Regions from separate parts of the Allobosea sp. BE125 genome, predicted to be linked through region 3. Evidence: predicted binding sites of a transcription regulator. Region 3 holds the regulator's gene; each other region holds the start of a gene.
The links. Region 3 encodes LexA, which represses DNA repair genes until DNA is damaged. Its sites were predicted from a motif close to TGTTCNNNNTGTGTTCNG; they were not measured.
Positions count from the first base shown of each region.

Region 1: J2Y55_RS19540 (putative DNA modification/repair radical SAM protein) is a predicted target of LexA. The motif match lies at 1,962-1,979, and genes of this name have one in related genera.
Region 2: J2Y55_RS14715 (ImuA family protein) is a predicted target of LexA. The motif match lies at 1,424-1,441, and genes of this name have one in related genera.

Region 1 is NZ_JAVDTY010000009.1:23,404-26,676, forward strand. It holds gene J2Y55_RS19535 (UdgX family uracil-DNA binding protein) at 1-712, opposite strand, end outside; gene J2Y55_RS19540 (putative DNA modification/repair radical SAM protein) at 713-1,930, opposite strand; gene J2Y55_RS19545 (DUF2267 domain-containing protein) at 2,365-2,751, opposite strand; gene J2Y55_RS19550 (helicase HerA-like domain-containing protein) at 3,101-3,273, shown strand, end outside.
Region 2 is NZ_JAVDTY010000005.1:416,592-419,864, forward strand. It holds gene J2Y55_RS14710 (Y-family DNA polymerase) at 1-621, opposite strand, end outside; gene J2Y55_RS14715 (ImuA family protein) at 527-1,414, opposite strand; gene J2Y55_RS14720 (ABC transporter permease) at 1,657-2,880, opposite strand; gene J2Y55_RS14725 (ABC transporter permease) at 2,877-3,273, opposite strand, start outside.
Region 3 is NZ_JAVDTY010000002.1:121,045-124,317, reverse strand. It holds gene J2Y55_RS05880 (ComEC/Rec2 family competence protein) at 1-1,004, shown strand, start outside; gene lexA (transcriptional repressor LexA) at 998-1,717, opposite strand; gene J2Y55_RS05870 (molybdopterin molybdotransferase MoeA) at 1,852-3,063, opposite strand; gene moaC (cyclic pyranopterin monophosphate synthase MoaC) at 3,060-3,273, opposite strand, start outside.

The DNA.
Region 1 (3,273 bases), on a different contig from region 3:
CCGGCAGGTTCCGCCAGTACTTCTCCGGCATCTCGGCCTTCATGGCTTTGATCTTCAGTCGCGCTGGATTGAAGATATTGGCGTAATAGGTCCGCCAATACTCCTCCATGGCGTCTTCATGGGGAGCATCGGGCCTGGCAGCGCCTTCGGCGACCTGCAGCGTCGTGCCGTCCCAATGCAGCGAGGCCAGTGGCGTCAGGATTGCCCACCGCATCGATGAAAATCGGTTCACGAAAAACGCTGAGACACGCCGGACAATGAAATGCTCGGGCTCGAACCAGGCGACGAACATCGTCCCGCCCACGGCGTCGCGAACCTCCCTGAACCGGACGAATGCGGTCATCTTGTGCAGGTCGCGCCTGACCGTGCGCGCCATCGCGTTGAGGCGGTGGACGTCGGGATCTGTCACGACCTTCAGCAGATCGGGCTCCTGCCTCAGGCGCAGCAACAGCCGATAGAGCAGACCGAACCGCTCGGGATCGCGATGGCAGACGACCTGCTCGGCGAGATCGGGAAATTCGCGCGGCACGGTGAACCGCACATGCTGATCGTGCGCAAGGTCGTCGACGGCCTGGCCATCGAACAGGTCCAGCGGCTCATCGCCGACATGCCAGACGATGTCACCCGCCGGAATCTCCCACTGCGCCAGCACGCGGGCCTGCCGCCGCCAGCCTTCGAAATCCGCGGGCTCGGCGAGACGCGCGACGAACATTCAAAGCAGCGCCAATTGTCGAGGCTGCGGTGCGAGATGCAGCTTCAGTCGCTCGCTGTCGAGCAAGGCACCAGGCCGCCAGTCCTCGGTCACGATGAAGTTGCGCAGCACACGCAGCGAGCGAGCCAGCCGCGCGACATCCTCGAGCCGCAGCCTGCGGAACCGTCGCATGTCCAGGATACCTTTGACGCTGCGCGTTCCCAGCCCCGGCACGCGCAGCAGCGCCTCGCGATCGGCCCGGTTGACGTCCACCGGAAAGCGCGAGCGGTGGCGCAAGGCCCAGGCCAGCTTTGGGTCGACCGTCAGGTCGAGCATCTCTCCGGAAGCGTCGTCGAGAATCTCGCCGACCTCGAAGCCATAGAAACGCGTCAGCCAGTCGGCTTGATAAAGCCGGTGCTCACGCATCAGCGGCGGGTCGCTGAGCGGTAGCTGCGCCGACGAATCCGGGATCGGGCTGAACGCCGAATAATAGACCCGCCTCAGCCCGAAGCTGCCATAGAGCTGGGCGCTGCGTTGCAGGATGACGACATCGCTCGCGCCATCGGCGCCGACGATCAACTGCGTGCTCTGGCCCGCCGGCGAGAAGCTGGGCGCCTTGCGCGAGACAGCGCGCTCCGCCTTGCTCTCGTCGATACGCAGTTTCAGCGAGCCCATCGCCGCGCTGATGTCCCGCGACTGCTTCTCCGGAGCGAAACGCTTGAGCGAGGTTTCGCTCGGCAACTCGACATTGACCGAAACCCGGTCGGCGTAGAGCCCGGCCTGCGCGACGAGGTCCGGGCTCGCGCTCGGGATCAGCTTGAGATGAATGTAGCCGCGGAAATCATGATGGTCGCGCAGCATCTGCGCGACCCGCACCATCTCCGCCATGGTGTAGTCGGGCGAGCGGATGATGCCCGACGACAGAAACAGTCCTTCGATGTAGTTGCGCCTGTAGAAATTCAAGGTGAGGTCGACCACCTCCTCGACCGAGAAACGTGCGCGCGCGACATTGCTGGACGAGCGGTTGATGCAGAAGATGCAATCGTAACTGCAGAAATTGGTCAGCAGGATCTTCAGCAGCGAGATGCAGCGACCGTCGGGCGCATAGGAGTGACAAATGCCCGAACCGGTCGTCGATCCGATGCCCTTGCCCCCGACAGAGTTGCGCTTCGTCGTGTTGCTGGACGCGCAGGACGCATCGTATTTCGCGGCGTCGCTCAGTATTTCCAGTTTCTGCATGACCGACAGCTGGGCCAAGGAAAGCTCCCTATGTTCATGATTTGTTCTATAGCTTGAATTCCCGATCGCGCTGGCGGTTCCCGCCAAGACCAATTGTCGCAGGGCTGTTCAGGCAGAGGCTGGAGTCGAACCTCCGGATTCCGCCCGCCTGACCACGTCTGTAACGCGGTAATCAAGGCCGCCAGCTCGCGTTTTGTGCCCGGCACCCCGGACGAAATGCCGAACGTCGGCAGCCTTGCGCGCCTTGCGGTGTTCGGACCTCGATCGAGGGGCCTTGCTGCATCCCTCGGATACGAGGGAGTGCGTCCTGCAATTCTCGATGCCCGGATTCCACCAACCGAGGCTCTCGCCACGCCGGCCAGCACACTCCCCACCGCCCAACAAAAAAGCCGCCCATTCCGGGCGGCTTCGCTTGATGGTCACGAGGGTATCGCTCAGACGAACTGGCCGAGCCCGGGAATGGCGCCGACGATCGCGCCCATCGTGTCCTCGCCCGCCTTCTCGCGGCCGACCGCGAACATCTCCTTCGAGACCGACTGGATCTGGCCCATCGAGAGGCCGGCGCCCATCAACTGGCCGCCGAGCGCCATGACGCCGCCGCCACCGCCCATCAGGCCGCCGACCATGCCCATCAGCCCGCCCTTGGCGCCGCCCTCGGCATCGGCGAGCTCCTGCGCGCCGGGCAGGGAGGTCATCAACTGGCCGATCTCGGCCGGCGGGCCTTCCTTCTGCAGGAAGGCGAGAATGATGCCGATCGCCTTGCGGGCGAGCTCTTCATTGAGGCCGGAGGCCGCGATGATGCGGGAGATCAGTTCGTCCATGGGTCTTGTCCCTGTCTTTGGTGGTGCGGCATTCTTGATGGCACGATGCGGTTGCGCGATAGTTCACATATTAACAATCTAATCAAGCGGGCAGGGGCTTCCGTCAGAGCTATCGCATGTGCCCCCACAGCCCTCATCCTGAGGAGCGCTTCCACAGGAAGTGCGTCTCGAAGGATGCTCCAGAAGGCGTTTCCGGAGCAAACTGGAGCATCCTTCGAGACGCAGCCTTCGGCTGCTCCTCAGGATGAGGGCTCAAAAAACCAAATGCGATTCCCCTGAGGCTTCCGCCGGCTGGCGCGTTTCGCTACACCCTTGCCCTGACTTTTCGATAACACAACAGGCGGACGGCATGGCGAAAGCAGATCTCGTGGTGGAAGATGGCGCTATCCTGATCGGCAAGAGCTGGAAGGCCGAGAACCTCCTGCTCAAGCTCGCCAACCGCCACGGGCTGGTGACGGGCGCGACCGGCACGGGCAAGACCGTGACGCTGCAGGTGATGGCGGAAGGCTTTGCCCGCAATGG
Region 2 (3,273 bases), on a different contig from region 3:
CCGCTCGGCCAGGTCCCCCACCGATTTCAGCCCGGCCCGGGACAAGGCGATGACGGTCTCGGCGCCGATCTCCAATGCCGCCACCGGCAACGGGCGGATCATGGCCTCGTCCTCGCCCGGCGGCACGATGCCGCCCGCGCCGAAGCGGGAGAGCGCATGCGCCGCCTCCGGCGTCCCGGCGATCGCGCTGCGCTGATGGAGCCCGCCTGCCCGCAACCGCTCAGTGAGCAGCGCCCGCAGCGCCGCCTCGCCACCGAAGAGATGGGCGCAGCCGGTGATGTCGAGCAGCAGGCCATGAGGCGGGTCGAGCGCGACCAGCGGCGTGAAACGGTCGCAGAAGGCGGCCAGCCGCTCGATCAGGCGCTGATCGACCTGCGGCTCGGCCTCGACCACGATGAGGTCCGGAATCCGGGCGCGCGCATCGGCGAGCGTCAGCCCGCGCGTGAGCCCGAGCCTGACGGCGTTCTGGTCGCAATCGACCAGCCGGAGCGCGTTGCGCACCGTCTCGACCACGACCAGCGGCGGCTCACCCCGCCCGCCGGAAGCCGGGACCCCGCGCTCCCTCCTCAGCCGGTCCGTCGGCAGGAAAGGGAACCAGAGGGCGAGATAGCGGCGCGACATCCTGTGTTCTTCCCTGGTTGCCGGCTGTCTCATGGAAGGCAGGTCTTGCATGGAAGGCAGGGTTTGCCTGGAAGGCAGCTCTCTCGTGGAAAGATTGTCGGTCACGGTCCCACTCCACACGCCACTCACGCTCACCCAGGCCGCCGCGATCGCGCAGCAGCCGGAGGCTGAAAGCCGGATCGCCCGGCGCATTGGCCTCCAGGGCTCGCGACGGCAAAGCGCGCACCAGCCAACGGGTCCGGGCGGCGCTGGCATCCTGCCGGGCGCTCGCACGCAGCAGCACCGTCGTGACGCCGGACGCCTCCGCCGCCAGCGCCAATCGCCGGCTCGCTGTCAGATCGAACAGGCGCGGCTCGCCCCAGGGTTCGATCAGCACCGCCCCCAGCGCCGAACAGCGCGCGGCCTCCGCGCCGGCCCGCAGCACGTCCTGCGCATCGCGCGCCCGCACCAGAAGGATGCGCGCAGGGTCGAGACCGAGCTCGGCCAGCCCCGGCGGGTGCAAACGCCCGGTCTCGGCATCGAGAACATCCTGCCTGACCCAGAGGACCTGGCGCATCTGCGCCGCCCGGATCGTCAGCCCCACGGCGAAACCCGTCGCCGCAGCGAGGTCCGCCGTTCCCGGCGCATAAACCTCATGCAGCGCCGCGCGCGCGATGCCTCCGCCCAGCGGCTCATCAAGAGCAGGCACGCCGAAGCTCACACGCCCGACCGCAGCCGGCGCGGTGCGCAGCGCCGCTTCGGCAAGGCTGCGCCGCAGATCGGCCAGGGCGAGAGGGGCGGGTTTCGGGTTCATCGGGATACGTGTTCTCTCTTTGTTCTTATATAGAACGTGCTCCGCGCGAAGGCGAGTCGCTTGAGCGAGAGGCTGAAGATCGTCCGAAATTCCTCAGCCCTCATCCTGAGGCTCCCGAACCTCCTGGAACATCCTTCGAGACGCCGTTTCGCGACTTCTCAGGATGAGGGCTTAACTCAAAATCGCCCCTTGGGTCCTGCCGCCTGCCCTTTGAGCCGCAGCCGTCACGGCTTCGGGGCAAGCTAATTCTTGGGGGCAAGCGAGTTCGGGTTGAAGGCTCCGCCGAAGGGTGAGGGATTGCTCGACGGTGGCAGCGCGGCCGGAGGCGCAGGCTGGGCCGGCGGCGCCAGCGAATTCGGATTGAACGCGCCGCCGAAGGGGGACGGGTTGTTGGAGGGTGACGGTATTGCCGGCTGCGCCGGGGCCTGCTGCTGAATGCGGTTGCGCTGCTCCTGCATCAGCCTTTCCTGCACTTGCTGCTTCTCCTGCAGGATCGCGGCGCGGCAAACATTCGCGTCGACGCGGCTTGCCGACCAGGTGATGAAGCCCGTCACGCCGAGGAGCAGAACGAAGACCGCGCCCGGATGCGTCAGCAGGCGCGAGAGCGGGTTGGCGTAGAGCCGGGACTGGCCGGCCTTGCCGCTGCGCAGAAGCTCCTGGCGGCGGGTATGGGCCTCGCTGACCATAGCCCCGACCAGCGTCACCGCGATGATGATGACGGCAAGCGCCGAGAGCGAAGGGTCGGTGCCGAGCCTGACCTTCGAGGCCAGCGCCGTGGTGAAGGTGTTGCCGGAGAGGATGGTGAAGACGGTGGTGTTGTAGTTCTCGAATGAGGCCAGGAAGGTGATGAAGGCGGCCGAGCCCAGCGCCGGCTTCATGAAGGGCAGCAGGATCTTGCGGAAGGCCTGGCCCGGCGTCGCGCCGAGATCGAGCGCGGCTTCCGTCAGCGTCGGGTCGAAGCGCTGAAGCCGGGCGTTGAGGACCAGCATGGCATAGGAGGCGATGAAGGCGACCTGCCCGAGCAGCGTCAGGAAGAAGCCGTTGTAGAAGACCGTATCGTAGCTGGCTCCCACCCCGCGCCCGACAAAACTCCAGAAGACGATGGTCGAGATGCCGAGCACGACGCCGGGGATCAGGATCGGCGTGATCAGCACGGCGTAGAGCCCGGCCCGCAGGCGCGGGCCGATATCGGCAAGTGCGAGCGCACCCGCCAGCCCGAACGGCACCGCGATCGCGACCACCGCGACGCCGATCGCGAGGCTGGTCCACAGCCCGCTCATCAACCGCTCATTGCGCACCAGCACGCCGAACCAGTCGGTGGTGAAGCACTCCCACGGCACCACCCTGGGGAAGGCCGAGGAGTTGAAAGCCGTGATCACCATGATGATCAGCGGGCCGAACAAGAACAGGAAGAACAACAGCGCGTAGCTGAATGCGAAAAGGCCGCCGCCTGACCCACGCGTCATCGCCCGATCGCTCCGATCGAGACCTTGAAGACGCGCATCATCAGGAAGACGAAGGCGAGGCAGACGCCGAGCAGGATGGTGGCGTAGGCGGAACCGCGCTGCCAGTCGCCGGCATCGTTGAACCATTGATAGATGATCTGGGTGAACCAGAGGTTCGACGGGCCGCCGAGGATCTGCGGAGCCGCCAGCGCCCCCGCCGTCAGCATGAAGACCATGGTCGCGCCCGACGCGATGCCGGGCTTGGCGACCGGCAGCACCACGCGCCAATGCACCCGCCACCAGCTCGCGCCCATGTCGCGCGCCGCCTCGATCTGGTTGCGATCGAGCGTCTCGACCGCGTTGTAGATCGAGAACACCATCAGCAGCGTGTAGGTGTAGGCAAGCCCGGCATAG
Region 3 (3,273 bases):
AGGAACGCAATCAGACCGCGCCGCCATCGCCATGGCCCTGGCCGCTGCGCCCACTCTGGATCGCCGCCAGCGGCACCGTCATCACGACCCTGCTGGCGACGGCGGCGACGGCTCCGTTCGGCGCCTATCATTTCCAGACCTTCAATCCGTTCGGGCTGCTCGGCAATGCGCTCGCCTTGCCCTTCGTCTCGCTGTTCGTCATGCCGGCTGCGGTGTTCGGAGTGCTGGTCTACCCCTTCGGCCTCGACTGGCCGGCCTGGTGGCTGATGGGCGCCGCCTCCGAGGTGGTGCTGCGGCTGGCCCACTGGGTCGCGGCGATCGACCATTCGACGCTGATCATTCCCGCCTTCGGCGAGGCCGCGCTGGTCTGCCTCGCCATGACATTGCTCTGGCTGACGCTGTGGAGCACGAAGCTTCGGCTGCTCGCCATCGTGCCGCTGGTGATGGGTGTCACGGTTGCGGCCAAGCCGGACCGGCCGGATATCGTCATCGAACGCGACGGTTCCGGTCTCGTCGTGCGCGGAGCCGACGACCGTTTCATTCTGGCCGGCCGGCCAAGCAGCTTCGTGCTGCAACAATGGCTCACCGCCGATGGCGATGGGCGGCAGCCCACGGATGCGAGCCTGCGCCAGAATGCGGCTTGCGATACGCAAGGCTGTGTCGTCACTGCCCGCAATGGCCGCCGCATCGCCTATGCGAAAGACCGGCTCGCCGTCATCGAGGATTGCCTGCGCGCCGATCTCGTCGTCACGCCGATACCCTGGTCGGCTCCCTGCGCAGCGAAGCTGGTCGACCGGACGGCCCTGAGCCGCGACGGCGCGACCTCCCTCATCGGCACTGCAGGCGGCTGGCGTATGGTCCAGGCAGAACGGAAGGATGCCGATCGCCCTTGGATGCGCAAGCGCGCGGTGACAAGCCCAAGGCCCGCGCAGCCGCCCCCGACGCGGCAGCCGGAGAGGAACGATACGGGTGATGTGGCAGCCGAGCCCGATCGGCTTCAGTAGCGCCGCATCAGATTGACCAACCGGCCCTGGATCTTGACCCGATCGGGGCCGAGCACACGGGTTTCATAAGCCGGGTTTGCGGCTTCAAGCGCGATTGACGAGCCACGTTTGCGCAGGCGCTTCAGCGTCGCCTCCTCGTCATCGATCAGCGCCACGATGATGTCGCCGGTATTGGCCGTGTCCTGCCGGCGGATGACGACGGTGTCGCCGTCGAGAATGCCGGCATCGACCATCGAATCGCCACGCACCTCAAGCGCAAAATGTTCACCGGTGCCGAGCATGTCCGCCGGCAGCGCGACACTATGGCTGCGGCTCTGGATCGCCGAGATCGGCGTGCCGGCGGCGATCCGCCCCATCACCGGAATTGCGATCGTGGCCCGCGCATCCTCTTCGGGACTGGGCGCCGGGCGCGCCTTGCCGAGGCCGCCGCCCTGGCCAAGCCCGCCTTGCACGATGGAGGGGCTGAAGCGCGCCCGCCCGCCCTGTGGCATGCCGACGCCATCGGGAAGCTTGATCACCTCCAACGCGCGGGCGCGATTGGGCAGCCGGCGAATGAAGCCGCGTTCCTCCAACGCCATGATCAGGCGATGAATGCCGGATTTCGAGCGGAGATCGAGCGCGTCCTTCATCTCGTCGAAGGAGGGCGGCACGCCGCTTTCACGCAGGCGTTCCTGGATGAAGCGGAGCAATTCGAATTGTTTGCGTGTCAGCATGGTCCCCGCCAGCGCCCGCGGCGCGAATTCGAAACAAATCACGAACATCATACACGTTCGTGTTGTGTTCCGCAAGCAAGTCCAGAGCCGGACCCGATCAGATTGCATCGCAACCCGATCGGATAACGCTTTCTCTAGCGGAGGCGGATGATCCGGCAGGGCGCGCCTTCTTTTGCCGGCTTTGCATGGGCCGGGCGAATGACCAGCGCCCGAGCACGTGCCAGATTGCCCAGCATCGAGGAATCCTGCTTGGCGAAGGGGCTGGCGAGCCAACCGGCCTCGATGTGCTGAAGATCGGCGCGCAGATAATCCTCGCGTTCATCATTAGCCGGCATATCGATTCCGAGGATCGCCGGCTCGCTGCGGTCGCGCGCGGGATCGGGCATGCCGAGCAGCGCCTCGATCAGCGGTGCCACGAACAGATGCCCGCAGACGATCGACGAGACCGGGTTACCGGGCAAGCCTACGGCGACCATGGCCCCGAGCCGTCCCATCATCATCGGCTTGCCCGGCCGCATCGCGATCTTCCAGAAGCCGAGCTCCATGCCCTGGCGCTTCAAGGCCTCCTGCACAAGGTCATGCGCCCCGACCGAAGCGCCGCCGAGCGTGATCAGCACGTCAGCGCCGGCTGCTCGCGCCCGCTCGATCTTGGCGGCGAGATCAGGATGATTGTCGCGCGCGATGCCGAGATCGAAGGCCGTTCCGCCGAGCTCCTCGACGATCGCCGCCAAGGAATAGCTGTTCGAGGCGACGATCTGGTCGGGCCCGACCGTTTCGCCCGGCAGGACGAGCTCGTCTCCGGTCGCCAGGATCGCGACCAGAGGCTTGCGTCGAACCGGCAGGGCAGGGTGTCCGGCTGCTGCCGCGAGGCCGAGTGCAGCACTGTCGAGCCGGCGTCCCGCCGGGAGGAGGAGGTCGCCTTTGCGGAAATCGAGCCCGGCGGGGCGGACGAAACGCCCCGGCTCAGCCCCTTCGCGGACGCGGATGACCGCGCTGCCGACACCGTCGGCATTCTCCTGGATCAGGATCGTATCGGCACCGTCGGGCATAGGCGCGCCGGTGAAGATGCGAATTGCCTCGCCGGCGCCGACCGTCCCTGCAAAGGCGCGCCCGGCCGCCGATTCGCCGATGACACGCAGCTCATTTGCCGGCGTAAGATCTATGGCTCGGGCCGCGTAGCCATCCATGGCGGAATTGGCGAAAGGCGGCTGCGTCCTGAGCGCGACGATATCGGCGCCCAAAACGCGCCCGGCGCAGGAGGCGAGCGGAACGGTCTCGACGGGCGTGGGCGCGGGAACGCTGTCGAGCAGCGCCTGCAGTGCGACCTTGACCGGGGTCAGGCTCATGCCGGCTGCCCCGCCTCGTAGACGCCGGATGTCCCGCCGGATTTGTGTACCAGCCGAATGCCCTCGATATGCATCGCGCGATCGACCGCCTTGACCATGTCGTAGACGGTGAGACAGGCGACACTGACGGCGGTGAGTGCCTCCATCTCGACGCCGGTCTGGCCTTTCATCTTCACCTCGGCGCGCACGCGCACGCCGGGCAATGCCTCG